2 regions of the Psychromonas sp. SR45-3 genome follow, and region 1 is predicted to be linked to the other one. Evidence: predicted binding sites of a transcription regulator. Region 1 holds the regulator's gene; the other holds the start of a gene.
The links. Region 1 encodes sigma-54, which starts transcription at its own class of promoters, with help from an activator protein. Its sites were predicted from a motif close to GTTGGCACGNNNNTNGNNT; they were not measured.

Region 1 (8,378 bases):
GTTTAATTCTTCGAGGATTTCCCCGTGTTGATCATGGTCAGTTAAATTCCATAATACTTTACGGTTAGCTGGAGGAGAAGATTCTAATAGAAAGGCAACATCACAGGCTGGCATTTTGTCCAAAATACTGCGTGCTCGGACAAACATTCCACTATCGAGTGCTTTATTAACTTCTTGAAGTCGTAGCTGGGTATTATCAACCTTAGTGTTTTCCAGCATACGAGCTCCTTTTTATTATTCTTCTTCTAAGAACTTATTTTCTATGAGTTCTGTGACGGCTTGCATCGCTTGTTTTGCTTCTGGGCCTTTGGCTTCAATTTTAATTTCTTGACCAAAACACGTTTCTAATACTAATAACCCTAAAACACTGCCTGCATCCGCTTGTTTACCATTATGAGTGATGATAATTTGCGCATCAAAAGCATTGACGAGTTCAACTAATTTGATGGTTGCTCGAGTGTGTAGCCCTAGTTTATTTTGTATTGTAATTGTTTGCTTAATGATATCCAACAGGAATTACTCCTTTAAACATTTGTGTTCAATTTGTACTTGGTATTTGTGTTTGAAACGTGCTGCTATTTGTTCTGTAACATAAACTGAGCGATGTCTACCACCGGTACAACCGATAGCAATCGTGACATAGTTTCTATTGTTTTGTTCTAAATGCGGTAACCAAGTAAGGAACAGATTTTCGATATTAGTGATTGTTTCTTTGACTAAAGGAAATGTATTCAAATAATCTTGGATCAGCTTATCCTTGCCAGAATATTGTTTTAAATTCTTTTCCCAGTAAGGATTTGGCAGAAAACGTACATCAAAAATATAATCAGCATCTTCGGGATGTAAGTGTTTAAATCCAAAAGATTGAAAAATAACTAATACATTGCTTTTACTAGACCCTTGCAAGTAAATCTTAAGGTGTTCGTTTAAGTTGTGAACGGAGAGCGAGGTGGTATCAATTGAAAAAGCAGCCAATGCTTTCAAAGGAGCAAGCATTTCGTTTTCTAATTCTAAGGCCTGAGATAGTGATAACTTTTGTTTGGACAGCGGGTGTAAACGTCGAGTTTCGCTATAACGTCTAATTAACTCACTGGTTAATGCGTCGATATAGATAATTTCTAATTCGACTTTTTGTTGCAGTGATTCAATCAGCTTTTTTATCGCATCAACGTCAGAGGGCATGTTGCGGATGTCTAAACTGACTGCTACTTTGTTATCTTTAGGATCTACCGTATCAACCAATTGTTCTAATAATTGATATGGGACCCCGTCAATGCAGTTGTAGCCTAAATCTTCTAGGACATGGAGGGCAATTGTTTTTCCTGAGCCTGATCGACCACTAATAACAATTAACTTCATATGCGCTCCTAAATTTTATAGGGTTAATAACTCAAATAGCTTTTCATTCGTCTTTGCGCTGCGTAATTGACGCAGAAATTGCTTATCTAACAGTTTTTGGCTTATTTCTGACAACGCAGCAAGGTATTCTTTACACAGATCCTCAGGAACAAATATAGCAAATAATATATCTACTTTGTTACCGTCATATGAATCATAATCGATACCTGATTCGCATTGCAAAAATACCGCTGTCGCAGGGGAGTCGCTAGATATTTTAACATGAGGAAGCGCAATGCCAGAGCCTACACCTGTAGAACCGATTTTTTCGCGGGCAATTAAACTTTCGAATAATTCCTGTGCATCTAAATTTAACTGCTCTGCAGCAATAATACTGATTTTTTCTAATGCACCTTTTTTACTGGTGCATACCGTTTGGCAGAAGACGGAATCTTTATTTAATAAAGTAGATATTTTCATAATATATTTAACTGTATTCAACGAACGCGCGAGTTTAGCAGGTTAGTATTAAATGACTATAGTTAATCTCATTTTTATTTGCACTGCTCACTATTTAAAGTAATTGTTTACGTTGGTTAGAAGGCGGAATACCTAAAGATTCACGATATTTTGCAATAGTGCGTCGTGCAACCTGAATACCTTTTTCTTCTAATAATTGTGTTATCTTATTATCACTTAAGGGTTTATTTGTCGGCTCTGCCGCGACTAATTTTTTAATTAATGCACGAATCGCTGTTGATGAGCATTCACCGCCGCCATCCGTTGCAACATGACTTGAAAAGAAAAATTTTAATTCATAAATACCACGTGGAGTATGCATAAATTTTTGTGTTGTCACTCGGGATATGGTCGATTCATGCATTTCTACTTCAAAGGCAACATCATTTAATACCATCGGTTTCATGGATTCATCGCCATATTCGAAAAAGGCTTGTTGCTGTTGAACAATACAGTTAGATACTTTTAATAAAGTTTCATTACGACTTTCTAAGCTTTTAATAAACCATTTCGCTTCTTGCAAGTGACCTTTAATAAATTGTGAGTCAGTTTTGCTGATATTACCTTTACATAGACTAGCATATTGCTCGTTTATAGATAAGTTAGGGTCGCAATCTTGATTTAATGAAACACGCCATTGTCCGTTTATTTTTTTAACGTAAACATCAGGTACGATATATTGCGTTTCACTGGTTTCAATACTGTTACCAGGCCTTGGTTCTAAGCTCTGAATTAAACGCATTATTTCAGATAATTGGCTTTCTTTGAATTTGCTTTTTCTGGCTAATGTTCGATAGTCTCGATTACCGAGTAACTCCATATATTGCTCAAGAATTAAAATAGCTTCTTCGCGCCAAGGAGTGCTATCAGGTAATTGGCGTAGTTGAATTTGTAAGCATTCTTGAGTTGAACGTGCGGCAACGCCTAACGGATCAAAATGTTGAATACGTTTTAATACTACTTCAACTTCATCTAACTCTAAGCCTTCAAGATCAGCTTCTAAACTTTCTAGAATGCTTTCACAGCTTGTTGTTAAATAACCAGACTCATCAATTGAATCAATGATTGCCATGGCAATAACTTGATCGGTTTCAGTAAAAGGAGTGAGTTGCATTTGCCATAACAAGTGATCCTGTAATGAAGTCGAGGACTCACCTTGATAAACGGAATCTTCGCCGTCATAAGCTACAGCATTAGAGCTAGTACCTGTGATAGGTGTCGATGTGTATGACTCTTCCCACTCTTTTTCTGCCGGTAAATCATCGGAAAATTCTTGTTGTGAGATAGCCTCAGAAGTATCAAGTTGGCTACTGTCAGATTCTTTAACTGTTTCTTCTGAACCCGTTTGATCATCTTGTTCTAAGAGAGGATTGGAATCTAGCGCGTTTTGAATCTCTTGTTGTAGATCGAGTGTTGAAAGCTGCAACAATTTTATTGCTTGTTGTAATTGAGGAGTCATCGCTAATTGCTGACCCATTTTCAATTGTAAACCTTGTTTCATCAAAACATATATTCCTAGAACTTATTGCTCAATTAAAAATAACTATACCTTAAAGTTTAAATTCTTCACCTAGATAAACGCGTTTTACATGATCGTTTGCTAATATTTCGTCTTGCGTCCCAATAGCTATAATTTCTCCGTGACTTACGATATAAGAGTGCTCACACACGTCCAAGGTTTCACGGACATTATGGTCAGTAATTAATACACCTAATCCACGGTCTCGCAACTGTTGGATGATATTCTTAATATCGATAACCGAAATAGGGTCGACACCAGCAAAGGGTTCGTCAAGTAAAATAAATTTAGGTTCAGTCGCCAAGGCGCGCGCAATTTCAACTCGGCGGCGCTCGCCACCTGATAAACTCATGCCTTTATTATCTCGAATATGTGTAATATGAAACTCTTCGAGTAGCGTATTCAATTTTTCGTCTCGCTGTGCCTGCGTTAATTCTTTACGAGTTTGTAGAATACCCATGATATTTTCTGTCACAGTCAAGCGACGAAAAATAGAAGCTTCCTGTGGTAAGTAACCAATACCTTTTTGCGCTCGAATATGCATGGGATCACTGGATATATCTTGATCATCAATGATAATAGAGCCTTGATCTTGTTTAACTAAGCCAACAACCATATAAAATGAGGTGGTCTTACCTGCACCGTTAGGCCCTAATAAACCGACGATTTCACCTGTTTTAACTGTTAACCCTACACCATTAACAACAGTTCGGCCTTTATAGCTTTTTACTAATCCTGTCGCACGTAATTCAGCCATCTTTATTTTTCCTCTTTTATTGTTTTTGGTGTAGAGGAATTAGATGACTTTTTAGTTTTATCTTTTTCAAATTGAGCGGGTAAAAAAATCGTCTTAACACGTTCCTGCTTTGCTTTATCGGTGCTGACATTAAGCTCTTGAGACTCTAGGAAGTAGACAATTTTAGCGCCATTAATCTGGCTATCTAATTGTTTTATTTGCGCATTTTTGGTTAACGTTATTGTACCTTTTGCGACGTCATAAAGAATATGTTTTGCCTGTGCATCTAACGGTTTACCATCATCTTGAGTTTGATAGAAAGTAGCCAAATTACCTTCAGCTATCATCGTCTCATGGTTAGCTTGTTTACCACGTACAACAGTAAGTTTATCGGCTGTAATTTTAATTGAGCCTTGGGTAAGCAATACTTCATCGGTAAAGATGATGGTATTACTTTTCATGTTAGCATGTTGTTTTACCGATGAAACGTGAATAGGTTGATCAAAGTCAGACTCAATTGCAAGTGCACTTGCACTGAACAATGTGAAAGAAATAAGTGAAACTGCTAATTTATTTAGATTCATTAAAATATACCGCTTTTGTATTCGAATTAAGTGTCATTTCTTCTGTTTCCATCGATGCCCACATACCAACTCCTTGCTGACGCATTTGTGGTCCAGTCCAATTGACTTGTAATGGTGTGGTGATAATTTTGCTATCTAGCATCACCGTGGCTTCATCAGTAGACATTGTTTGTACGATCTGATCTTTACTTAAGTTTTCAATCAATACTTTACCTGAAAGTATCAATTTATATTTATCCGTTAACGTACCGTTTAGGCTAGTTAATTGCCATGTGGAAACGACACCGGTTTGTCTGTTTTTGTTATAAACGATGACTTTAGGCGACTCAAAGTGAGTTGACTCATCTTCCGAATAGTTAGTCATTTTATCTGCAAAAACACGATAATCATTAAACCCCAGTTGATCATAATGCTGGCTTGTCACATCATCGGCGATATAACTTGGATGGTGCTCTGGTAATGAGGGCACCTCTGTTTCTGGTTTAATATACACCCAAAATACAAAGGCGACGATTAAAGCAATAAAAGGAATGCTTTGACGTTTATTCATTTATTCACTTTTACCTTGCGTCATAGATAGTTGACCATGGCATTGTAGGAATAGGTCACATATTTCACGTACCGCACCAAATCCACCTTTGGTTGTTGTCACTAAATCTGCCTGCTGAATCACCAACGGATGAGCATCATTAACAGCGACACCTAATCCAGAAAGCATCATGGCAGGTAAATCCACAACGTCATCACCGATATAGGCCGTTTGTTCTGGCGTTAATTGTAATTGCTCAAGTAATGAATGATAAACCGTTAACTTGTCATCTTTACCTTGAAAAATATGTTTAATACCTAATGCACTCATTCTATTTTTTACGATATTAGATTCTCTGCCTGTAATAATCGCAACATCAATACCTTGTTGCATGATCGCTTTTAATCCAAAACCGTCTTTTGTATGAAATGCTTTTAATTCTTCACCATTATTTCCCATATAAATTCGACCATCTGAAAAAACACCATCAACATCACATACAAAAAGTTTTATTTTTTGTGCTCGTTGAAAATTAGTTGTGCTGATTTTTCCATAGGGTGTATCGATCATTTATAGGCTCTTTTTTAAATAGGTGGTGATTTTAGGGTAAAAATATCAAAATGTGTACATTAAGGCGAGCATTGTTTACTTGAGTATTTAACTGTCATCATAACAAGACTGCTTATTTTTAAATAGCGTAAACAAGACTAATACTTAGATTATTTAATTAATTCACTGACTAATCGATTAATGAACAACCTATATTAATTGAAAATAACCGCTATCCTCTGACTAATTTTTGCTTTTTTAGAACTTTATGGGGTAAATTCGCTCTAAATTGATACTTTACTGACTTTATCGTCGATTATTAATTGCCTTTCTTGTCTGAATTATTAGACTGAGCTTTCGTTTCCTTAGAGAAAATGTATTCATGCCAACATCACACATTGTTATCAATCAACTTAGTTTCTCGCGCCAGCAAAAGAAAATATTTGATAACCTCGATATGCAATTTGAACGAGGTAAAATTACTGCCGTGCTTGGGCCAAGTGGAATAGGTAAAACTACCTTATTAAAATTAATCGGTGGACAGATCCCCGCGGACAGTGGCGAAGTTATTTTTAATGGCACATCTATTCACCAATGTTCACAAAAAGCGCTTTATGAAGTTAGAAAAAAAATGGGGATGTTATTTCAAAGCGGTGCTTTATTTAATGATCTGACTGTATTTGAAAATGTCGCCTTTCCGCTACGAGAACATACTCAGTTAGATGAAAAGCTCTTAACAACATTAGTGTTAATGAAACTCAATGCCGTCGGTTTACGTGGTGCAAAGGATCTGCATCCCTCACAATTGTCAGGGGGGATGGCGAGGCGTATTGCGTTAGCACGTGCGATTGCGCTAGATCCTGAAGTGATCATGTATGATGAACCTTTTACTGGTCAAGATCCTATTTCAATGAATGTATTATTAAAACTAGTAAAACAACTTAATGATACCTTAGGCTTGACCTCCATCATTGTTTCTCATGATGTCAATGAGGTGCTATCGATTGCTGACAACGTGTATGTATTTGCAGAGAAAAAAATCATCGCTGAAGGCTCTGTTGAGGAAGTGTTAGCGCAAAAAGATAATGCATTATTACAACAATTTTTAGCTGGTGCAGTGCAAGGTCCTGTTCCATTTCATATGCCTGCTGATGACTATCAAGCAGACTTAGAAAAGGCGAATCTATAATGCAACAAGGGGGACTGCAATTGTTACAAAATATTGGTGCATTTACGTTACAACAAATCGGAGGTGCTGGGAAATCGGCGTTGATGTTTTATCGTACGTTATTTACTAAGCCTCACCCTAAATTATTTAGTTTGTGTATTAATCAACTATATCATTTAGGTATTTTATCCTTACCTATTATTGTCACTGCCGGCCTGTTTATTGGTATGGTGCTGAGTTTACAAGGTTATTATGTCTTAGTGGATTATGCGGCGGAAGAAAGTTTAGGTAGCATGGTTGCGCTATCATTATTACGCGAACTAGGGCCTGTTGTCGCAGCCTTGCTATTTGCTGGAAGAGCCGGCTCGGCATTAACCGCTGAAATTGGTTTAATGCAAAGTACTGAGCAAATTGCGAGTATGGAAATGATGGCGGTTTCTCCATTAAAACGAGTTATTGCACCACGCCTCATTGCAGGTATTGTTGCATTACCTTTATTAACACTTATTTTTAATGTTGTGGCTATCTGGGGCGGTTATTTAATTGGTGTGAGCTGGATGGGGATTGATGGTGGTGCTTTCTGGTCGGTTATGGAAGGCAGCGTTAATTTCGGTCCTGATGTGCTCAATGGTATAATCAAAAGTCTTATCTTTGCTGTTATTGTTACTTGGGTTGCTTTATTTAATGGTTTTCACGTTATCCCTAATGCACAAGGCATTAGTAGAGCAACCACAAAAACCGTGGTGTTAGCTTCATTACTCGTTTTAGGAATGGATTTTTTACTAACTGTTATTATGTTTGGAGGCTAAAATGCCACAGAAAAAATTAGAAATATGGGTTGGATTATTTGTTGTTGCAGCGATAGCCTCTTTTGTCGTGTTAGCATTTAGTGTCGCAGGATTATCGTTTAAAGGTGAAGGTAATAGTTATACGTTACAAGCTAATTTTAATAATGTCGGTGGATTAAAACCACGTGCACCGGTTAAGTTAGGAGGGGTTGTTGTTGGACGTGTTGAATCAATTTCTTTAGACAAAGAATCTTATACACCGCTAGTGACACTTTCAATGTTTGAAAAACAAGGTTTTTATCCTGAAACTTCTTCACTTGCTATTTTAACTTCTGGTTTATTAGGTGAGCAATATGTTGGTATTAAACCTGGTTTTATCGATGACGGTATTGAAATGTTAGCAAACGGCGACATGATTGAAGATACTAAGTCTGCATTGGTGCTTGAAGATCTAATTGGGCAGTTTATTTACTCTATTAATAATAAGGACGACTAATGCGTTTATTTATTTATGTTTTTGCATTTTTATATTCTCTATCATTTTCACTGATCGCAAGTGAGAGTGACATTACCAACCCTAATCAAGTACTACATTCAGTATCAACGACTACTTTTAAGCGCTTAAACGATGAAAAAAGCCGCTTACAG
Region 2 (8,378 bases), on a different contig from region 1:
GGCAGTATCAATTGAATACCACAATGACGGCTCATAAATATCACCTTCACTAGGTAATACTTTACCGTCTGCACTAGCTGGGTCCATCGCAGCCATCAAATGACGTGGGAAACCAAAGCTGATACCCACAGCTGTCATACCAATTAAAAAACCACGACGGGTAATGCCCGGTGAACCACGTTTAGGTAATCTACTCATGATTGCACTCCTTTAATTTCAATAGCATTTGCAGCTTCATGAATGGCACTACGGATACGTACATAAGTCATACAGCGGCATAAGTTACCGCCCATTACCGCATCAATATCTTTATCTGTCGGTTTAGGAATATCTTTTAATAGTGCTGCGGCCTGCATGATTTGACCTGACTGACAGTAACCACATTGTGGCACTTGTAAGTTTTTCCATGAAACTTGTAATGGGTGGTCGTCTTTTTCTGACAATCCTTCAATCGTTGTTATTTCAGCACCTTCCACTGACGAAACCGGCGTAATACATGAACGTGTAGCACGTCCACCTACATGCACAGTACAAGCGCCACAGGTACCGATACCACAACCAAATTTAGTACCAGTCATATTAAGTTCGTCACGAATAACCCACAGTAAAGGAGTATCACTTTCTACATCGGCTGTCATCGACTCGCCGTTTAAAATAAATTTTGCCATTGTCACTTCTCCTGTGAATTATTGCTCAAATCGGGGTTGATTGCGGATTTCAGTTACTTTTTGTTGCAATTCAGGCCAAGGCTTTTGACCTGCCGATTGACGTAAGTAGGCAACGATTGCACTAATATCTTGATCACTTAATGCATCACGGAATCCAGGCATAACAACGCCACTAATACCTTGGTCACTGCGCACACCATCCAATATTACATTAACCAAATTGGTTGGTTGTTCAAGGTGAGTCGCTGACCCTAGTGTTAATAATGGACGACCTTTGACTAGTTCGTCACTGCTGTAATGGCAAGCTTGGCAAGCCGTTGCATATAATCTAGCGCCTTCGTCAATACGTAGGTCTGCTTGTGTATGTTGTGCTTTTATCGCTGCTTGTAAATTAGCATTAGCAGCAGGGTCATCACTTTCATTCGCGCCGCTATGATCAGCAAAATACAAACTAATCGCTTGCACATCATGCTCTGGTAATGCCGATAAACCTTTGTGCATGACCGGTGCCATTGGACCTGCAGCACTGCCATGATATGGAGAATTACCCGTGGTTAAGTATTCATAAAAATCTTCCGCACGCCAAGGGATAGGAGAAGTGCTTGTTGCCGTTAATGAAGGAGCTATCCAGCCATCAATATCCGCACCTTGATACATTTGGTCGTATTTTTCACCACCCAACGCATTACGTGGCGTATGACAGGCACCACAATGGGCAATACCTTCAGCCAAATAAGCACCGCGATTCCATTGCTCAGATTTATTATCATTAGTTTGGAATGACTGTGTATCTGCAAATAACAACTTCCAACCTGCTTGTAACCAACGAATATTAAGCGGAAATGGAATACCATTTTCTTTTTTAACTTGGTTAACAGCTGGCACTGACGTCATGATATAAGCGTAAATAGCACGAATATCCTCGTCGGTCATTTTATTAAAGTGCTCAAAAGGAAACGCGGGTAATAAATGGTGCCCATCACGGCTCACACCGCTGCGCATAGCACGATTAAAAGCTTCTTCAGACCAGCTACCAATACCTGTTTCAACATCTGGAGTGATATTACTAGAATAAATCGTACCAAACTCGGTGTGCATTTCGTAGTTACCTGCGTAAGGTTTACCACCAGCGGGTGTATGGCATGTACTGCAATAACCGGCAGCTGCAAGTACTTTGCCTTGTTCAATAACTTGTTGGGAATAATCACTCTTAACTGGGGGGGTTATTGGATCAATAGAAGGGTTCCAAGCATAAAAGCTGAATAAACCAAGTCCAATAATTACTGCGCCAGATACGCCATAAACAATACGTTTTAGCATATTACATTGCCTTATTTAAAATATTTCGGGGGTGGGCAGAGAGTGAACTAACATTCCCTGTTTGACTTCGTATTACAGGTACTCTTTGTGAAAAAATGATTTACCATGACCTGAGACAATAAAACCTGTAATCGACGTCAATTTTAATGTGAATAAAATATGAAAGCAACCTTCAGAGACTACTAATCACTTAACAAGTTAACTGAAATGTGTATTGTATGCTTGAATATCTAATAAGAGTTAAAGACTTGACTGTGCAAGCCAGTAATGAATAACAAGCCAATAATATCCGTTATCATTTAGATGCAAAAATTAACCGGCCATAATTTAATAACCCCAATTAATAAGCCTAAATTTATAAGCAATGCCGTGGACATGTTCTCAGTATAACGTGAGAGGTAACCTTGAGAACTAACAAGATATTTGATGTATTAGGCTTTTCCAATATAAAGCGAGCCACCCATTAAATAACCCGCTTTGTATTCTATTTAACTCAGTATCTCTTTATTATGGTTGCTGCATCGTCGGAGCAAGTACCACTTCTCTTACGCACACTTGTTGAGGTTGTGCATAAACATACTCAACCGCTTGGGCAATATCATCAGGCATTAATACCCCTCCCATCTCCTCTTTCCATGCTTGATAGCCGCTTACAATATCGTTCGATGTTGTGTGTGAAAGTAGCTCAGTTTCTACCGCACCAGGGGCAATAGTACATACTCGCACATTACTGCTTGCCACTTCTTCACGTACATTTTCAGTGATAGCGTGTACCGCAAATTTAGAACCACAGTAAGCAGCATGATTAGGGAAAGTTTTACGACCAGCTACCGAGCTAATATTAATAATGGTTCCGGTTTTACGCGCTTTCATAGGTGCTAATACCGCTTGCATACCGTTCATCAGGCCAATCACGTTAACATCAAACATGGTTTTCCATTCTTCTGGATTCTGTACATCAAGCTCACTCAATAACATGACACCTGCATTATTCACTATACAATCAGTTGCGCCGTAAGTCGCTTCTGCTTTAGTGATCGCAGCGGTAAATGATGCTTTATCAGTCACATCTACTTGTTCGCATAGAGTATTAGGTAAGTTAAGTGCTTGTATACGCTCAATCCGACGTGCCAATAATAATAATGGATGGCCACTGTTACTTAGACGACGTGCAATCGCTTCGCCAATACCAGAACTCGCGCCAGTGATCACTATTAATTTTTTCATATTCAACTCCATTATTTTTTAAACCTGTGCAGCTAGTTTGCTGCAATGAAGGCATTATAAAAAACGAATCTGTGTTGATATATATGGCTGAAGTTAAAATACTGTTGTTATATGGCAACAATAAACCCATGATAGAGAAAAATTGTGTTCGTTTTTAAGCCTATATTCATTATTCATTATTCATTATTCATTCAGCAGCAAAAACCATCAAGCAATGAGGGGAACGGATTCTAACCGAATAAATGAAGGTGTTACGGGTATATAGCAGATGGGCTTGCTGAAGTTAGAATTACTGAAGGTAGAGCTACTGAAGGTAGAGTTACTGAAAGTAGAATCATTGAAGGTGTTGCTCGAAACGGTTTTTTATAAAATCGATAAATTCACGTAAGCGCTTAGGGCGATATTTGTCACTATGGTAAATAGCTGAAAATGCAACCACTGGTATATGCCACTCCGGTAATAACTCAATAAGTGTGCCCTTTTCTATTTCCGCCTCACAATACATTTTAGGTACTCTAATAATACCAGAGCCTGCCAATGCTCCCTGCAACAGTGCATGACCATTTTTACAAATTAACTGCCCTGTGATGTTGATATCACAATGTTGCTCTGGATTTGCTACGCGGTTAAAACTCCAACGCTTAACCGACCCCGTTAAACAGCGATGCAACATAAGTTCTTGTGGGTGGCTCGGGCTACCATAATTTTTTATGTATGCAGGACTTGCCAGCGTGACAATATGAATATCCATGAGTTTTTTGGCAACAAATCCCAGATCCTCAATATCCCCCATTCTAAACGCGATATCAAACTCATCATTGATTAAATCAACACGATGGCTACTAAAATCTAGTTCAACTTTTATTTGCGGATATAACACCATAAACTCGCTGATATACCGAGTAACAATTTCTTCACCAATGTATCCTCCGACGCAATTGATGCGAATAAGGCCACGAGTTTGTTGTGTATCGTCTACCGCCGCAATAAGTGCCTGATCAATATTTTGCAATGCACTTTCACATTGTTTAAATAATTGCTCACCGGCAAGGGTCAACTTAAGCGTACGCGTAGTTCGTGTCAGTAATTTAACCGATATTTTATTCTCCAATGCACTTATTTGACGTGACACATGAGAACGAGAAACACCCAATGCTTCAGCAGCTTTAGTAAAGTTGCCCAACTGTGCAATAAGTACAAATGAGCGAATATCGGCAAGATTAATATTATTCAGCATAGTAAATTCCAAATAAATGATATGTTCAAGTTATTCATCAACCTCAACTCGATATAAGCAAATCAGCACTGTAAATTTTAAAGCTTAACTTGTTAAAAACTCTTTCGTGAGGGATCTGTTGCTTCACGAAACTCATCAGATAGTTCTGTTAATAACGTCTGGTCAGCGAGCCCTTCTGAACGAATAGCAAGCAACTGTGACCAAGCCCTTGAACGGCTATGTCCATCAAATAATACAGCCATCTTCTCATCTCTATTTTGCAACAACTTATAGATCAACAAATACTTGTTATGTGCACTTTCATCTTGCTTCGATATTAGCGTTTGTGATGCTTCTAAGACCAAGTTGCAATATTTTTCAATAGCAATCTCTTTAATAGATTTGAATACTTTCCAATCAGATTCTTTCAAATTACAGCTCCATATTATAAATATGATCCTTATGCTTATTCGATAATTGTACAGAATAAATTCCCCCTAACAGTAAAAATCCAGAATAAAATAACTGTAGGACGAGATTCTTTTGATAATTGGCCCGTCACTTTCTCAGACCAAGTATTTTGTGGTCGCTTCACGTCGTCGTCAACAACCATTCTTATTTAGTTGGTTCTCGTTATATTGGCGGCCACCAAAAGAACTAAAAAGATGAATAGTTTCCTTGAATTTATTTTTCTAATTGAAAAAGACCTAACAGATAGAAAGGTCTTTATAAGAAACGATACTTATCGCTAAATGAGGTTAATTACATATCCATAATGAAATTTACGATAGTAGTTAACGTAATTTACGACGGTTTCTACTAAGTCCAAAACCTACCAAACCCAATCCTAACAGAAGAAGCGTTTCAGGCTCAGGTACATTAGCTCCTGCCGAGTATTTTGTTAAGACTCGAATATAATCACCAGGGGTACTTGCTGTCCAATCAACGTTCACCGTTGAACCTATGAATGTTGCACTGTCACTATTTTCAAGACCACGTAGGGTCGGATTAAGATAAGTGACCGTATTATTCAATAAAAAGTCACTGCCATTTAAGTTGATCGTACTCGTAATGAGTGCAAGAATATCAGCATCAAAATTTACAAATCCAACTTGTGACCTGCTTTTATTAGGATCAAAGAATACATAGTGACTAGCAACCGTTGTCCCTGCTGATAACGTTCCTGCAAGGCCTCCTCCTATATCATCTACCGATAAGTTTGTACCCAGAGTAATATTTTGACCTTCGTTAAATGCATAAAGATTATTATTATTGAAAGTATTATTACCTACAGTATTACTCGGAGTGGATTGGTTAAAAGGAACATTAAGCTCAACAAAATTTCCAACACCAGAAGTTACGGAACCACTAGTAATGATTGCTTGAGCGCCAGAAGCAAGGCAGCAAAGAGCAGTAAACACAGTACAATTTTTAATTATATTTTTCATATTGACTCCATGTCATCATTGACGTTATGAATAAAATAAAATCGTTTTATATAAACGGCCTTATTTTAAATAAAGCATTTAAGGTGCCAATAAAAAACACATGCTAAATCAACATAATAAAAAATAAATATATATCAAGTGTCAGAGCTATCGACACTTGCCTAACGGCTAAATGCCTCGTTGGTAATAGTTAGGATTAGTTTTTATGCTTAAAAGGCAAACAATCTAAACAATCGAGTAATCAGGATGAATTTATAAATTGCCCATGCCACTGAAGAACTCACTCTGTTTGCGGCGCAACTCCATGAACACATCACACACTTCAAAATGCAGAAATCAATAGCTGCACTGCATTGGGTATTGGAGGGACATTTATACACAGAAAAAATGCCATTTAAAGTGATCAATGAAAGAGCCTATTTAACTCAATAGGCTCTTTTTCTTCTTTTACGTAATAGCGTCACCCATTACGTAACTCACAACCATAAATAGCAAGCGAGAAACAACGATGCTAAATCTAGCGTTTTGTAAGCCCTTTTTTATTCAAATATGGCAGGATATGTGGACGAGATTCTTTTGATAATTGCCCCGTCACTTGCTCAGACCAAGTACTCTGTTTTTGGTTACTCGAACGGCTTGCATAATAATCATGTATCACCTGATCATAATCTTTAATATCGCCCATATTCAGTGGCTGATATTTATTTTCATGCATAATTACATGAGCCGGTAAACGCGGCTTAATTTCAGGGTCTTGGGCTGGGTAACCTAAACACATGCCAAATAATACCGATGTATTTTGAGGTAATTCAAGCAATTCATCCACCAACTGTATTTGATTACGTAACCCACCAATATATACACCACCTAACCCTAATGATTCAGCGGCTAATAAACAGTTTTGAGCCATGATGCCACAATCCACTGCACCAATAAGCGTAAGCTCAGTAAAGTCAGCTTGTACATCAGGATTAATCGCCGCATGACGTTGATAGTCAATACAAAATACTAAAAATTCAGGCGCATTTTCAACATAGGGTTGATTACCTGCATACTCCGCTAGCAATTTACGTTTACTTTTATCCGTTACCCTAATGATAGAGACAACCTGTAGCATACTCGAAGAAGAAGCGGCTAATCCAGCTTGAATAATACTGTCGAGTTGGCTTTTCTGTATTGGCTGTTGCGTATATTGGCGAATCGAACGATGGTTTAACATCGTCTCAATGGTTTTGTTCATAAATCAGTAATCCTTGTCGCTATAATTGAAGTCATAATTGAAGCCATAGTTGTTATTATAATTATCGTTATAAAATGCACCATAAGGTGTAATGCACTCTTAATAACCCGAATCAAAACATGGCAATGCAGAGAATGAAATAAAATAATACGGTGACTATTTCAAAGCAAGGTAGGCTTGTCAAATCAGTTCATTAATGGCACGTCATGTTCGCTTTAATGCCGCAAAATCGATTAGTTAATATGGAGGCTAATTGTTGATTAAATACCACCCTCATTTTCTACCACTAATTATTTGAGATGATTAAATTCAACCTTCGGGTAATTTTGTATTTTTGAGTCCCCCACATTTTGAATACTGTCTCTTTGTCGCATTACTCACTTAAAAATGATACCTGCAATCTGATACCGTTTTATCTCAACACTCTGACTGCCCATTAATCATTATTTTGTACAAGCAGCGAGAATGATTTACTTTATCATTTCGCATAAATTTTATGGCTAATAACCGATAAATAAACGGCTGAATCTCGGCACTACTTTATTTTACTGGCGCTTCTTTCTAAGGTGAGGTTAATACGTATAAACATGCCTTGAATAGCATCTATTTGAGCCGAGTCACGCCCTTCAGATACAAGCTCTTGGTACAATAAATCAGAAGCTTGTTTAAAATCGTCGTTACACTTACCTTGGCTCGCTAATAAAAAAGCATCAGCTAATTTGTATTGCCATTTTTTAAGGTACTTTAATTTTTTGCCTACTAAGTTTTCACATATTGATTGCACTCGAACCAATGCATGCCCTAAGTTAAGTCCAGTTAAAGCGAGATCGGTAATGGCACGAGAATGAGAACCTTGATCGTAATTAATTAACCTTAACAATCTATCTGCCATTCGACGGTTGTACCAAATAGCAGGCATTTTCTGATTATCTATATTCATTAAGTCTTTATGAGTCGCTTTAAAAACTCGGCTAACTAATAGCTGAATGCTAGGCCCTGTAAATAAGTGAAAAATCCAAAACAAAATACTAACACCAACAAAAATAGCCATCGCTGCACTTAATGTATAATCAATGGTAAAAGCCAAGCTCATGTCAGTGCTGGGGCGAACTAAAATTGAAAATGGAATGCAAAATCCTAAACCATAGGGCAGTGTTTCACGTTCAGCAATTAGCAACAGGCCTAAAAAGTAAGGTCCAGCTAACACTAATAATAATACCTCTAATTGCCCGCCGCTTTGCGCGAGTAAATTAAGAGCG

Region 2: a site for sigma-54 is predicted at 5,952-5,970, ahead of H5084_RS09780 (PEP-CTERM sorting domain-containing protein). Genes of this name have one in related genera too.

The regions. Positions count from the first base shown of each region.
Region 1 covers NZ_JACJDP010000002.1:102,098-110,475, reverse strand. Annotated here, with positions in the region: gene mgtE (magnesium transporter) at 1-219, opposite strand, end outside; gene H5084_RS01850 (HPr family phosphocarrier protein) at 235-510, opposite strand; gene rapZ (RNase adapter RapZ) at 517-1,359, opposite strand; gene H5084_RS01840 (PTS sugar transporter subunit IIA) at 1,375-1,818, opposite strand; gene H5084_RS01835 (RNA polymerase factor sigma-54) at 1,913-3,358, opposite strand; gene lptB (LPS export ABC transporter ATP-binding protein) at 3,408-4,133, opposite strand; gene lptA (lipopolysaccharide transport periplasmic protein LptA) at 4,136-4,696, opposite strand; gene lptC (LPS export ABC transporter periplasmic protein LptC) at 4,683-5,246, opposite strand; gene kdsC (3-deoxy-manno-octulosonate-8-phosphatase KdsC) at 5,247-5,795, opposite strand; gene H5084_RS01810 (ATP-binding cassette domain-containing protein) at 6,157-6,963, shown strand; gene mlaE (lipid asymmetry maintenance ABC transporter permease subunit MlaE) at 6,963-7,751, shown strand; gene mlaD (outer membrane lipid asymmetry maintenance protein MlaD) at 7,753-8,226, shown strand; gene H5084_RS01795 (phospholipid-binding protein MlaC) at 8,226-8,378, shown strand, end outside.
Region 2 covers NZ_JACJDP010000014.1:71,413-79,790, forward strand. Annotated here, with positions in the region: gene H5084_RS09750 (molybdopterin cofactor-binding domain-containing protein) at 1-198, opposite strand, end outside; gene H5084_RS09755 ((2Fe-2S)-binding protein) at 195-668, opposite strand; gene H5084_RS09760 (cytochrome c) at 687-1,988, opposite strand; gene H5084_RS09765 (SDR family oxidoreductase) at 2,496-3,215, opposite strand; gene H5084_RS09770 (LysR family transcriptional regulator) at 3,550-4,452, opposite strand; gene H5084_RS09775 (hypothetical protein) at 4,545-4,862, opposite strand; gene H5084_RS09780 (PEP-CTERM sorting domain-containing protein) at 5,226-5,879, opposite strand; gene nfsA (oxygen-insensitive NADPH nitroreductase) at 6,397-7,119, opposite strand; gene H5084_RS09790 (FUSC family protein) at 7,655-8,378, opposite strand, start outside.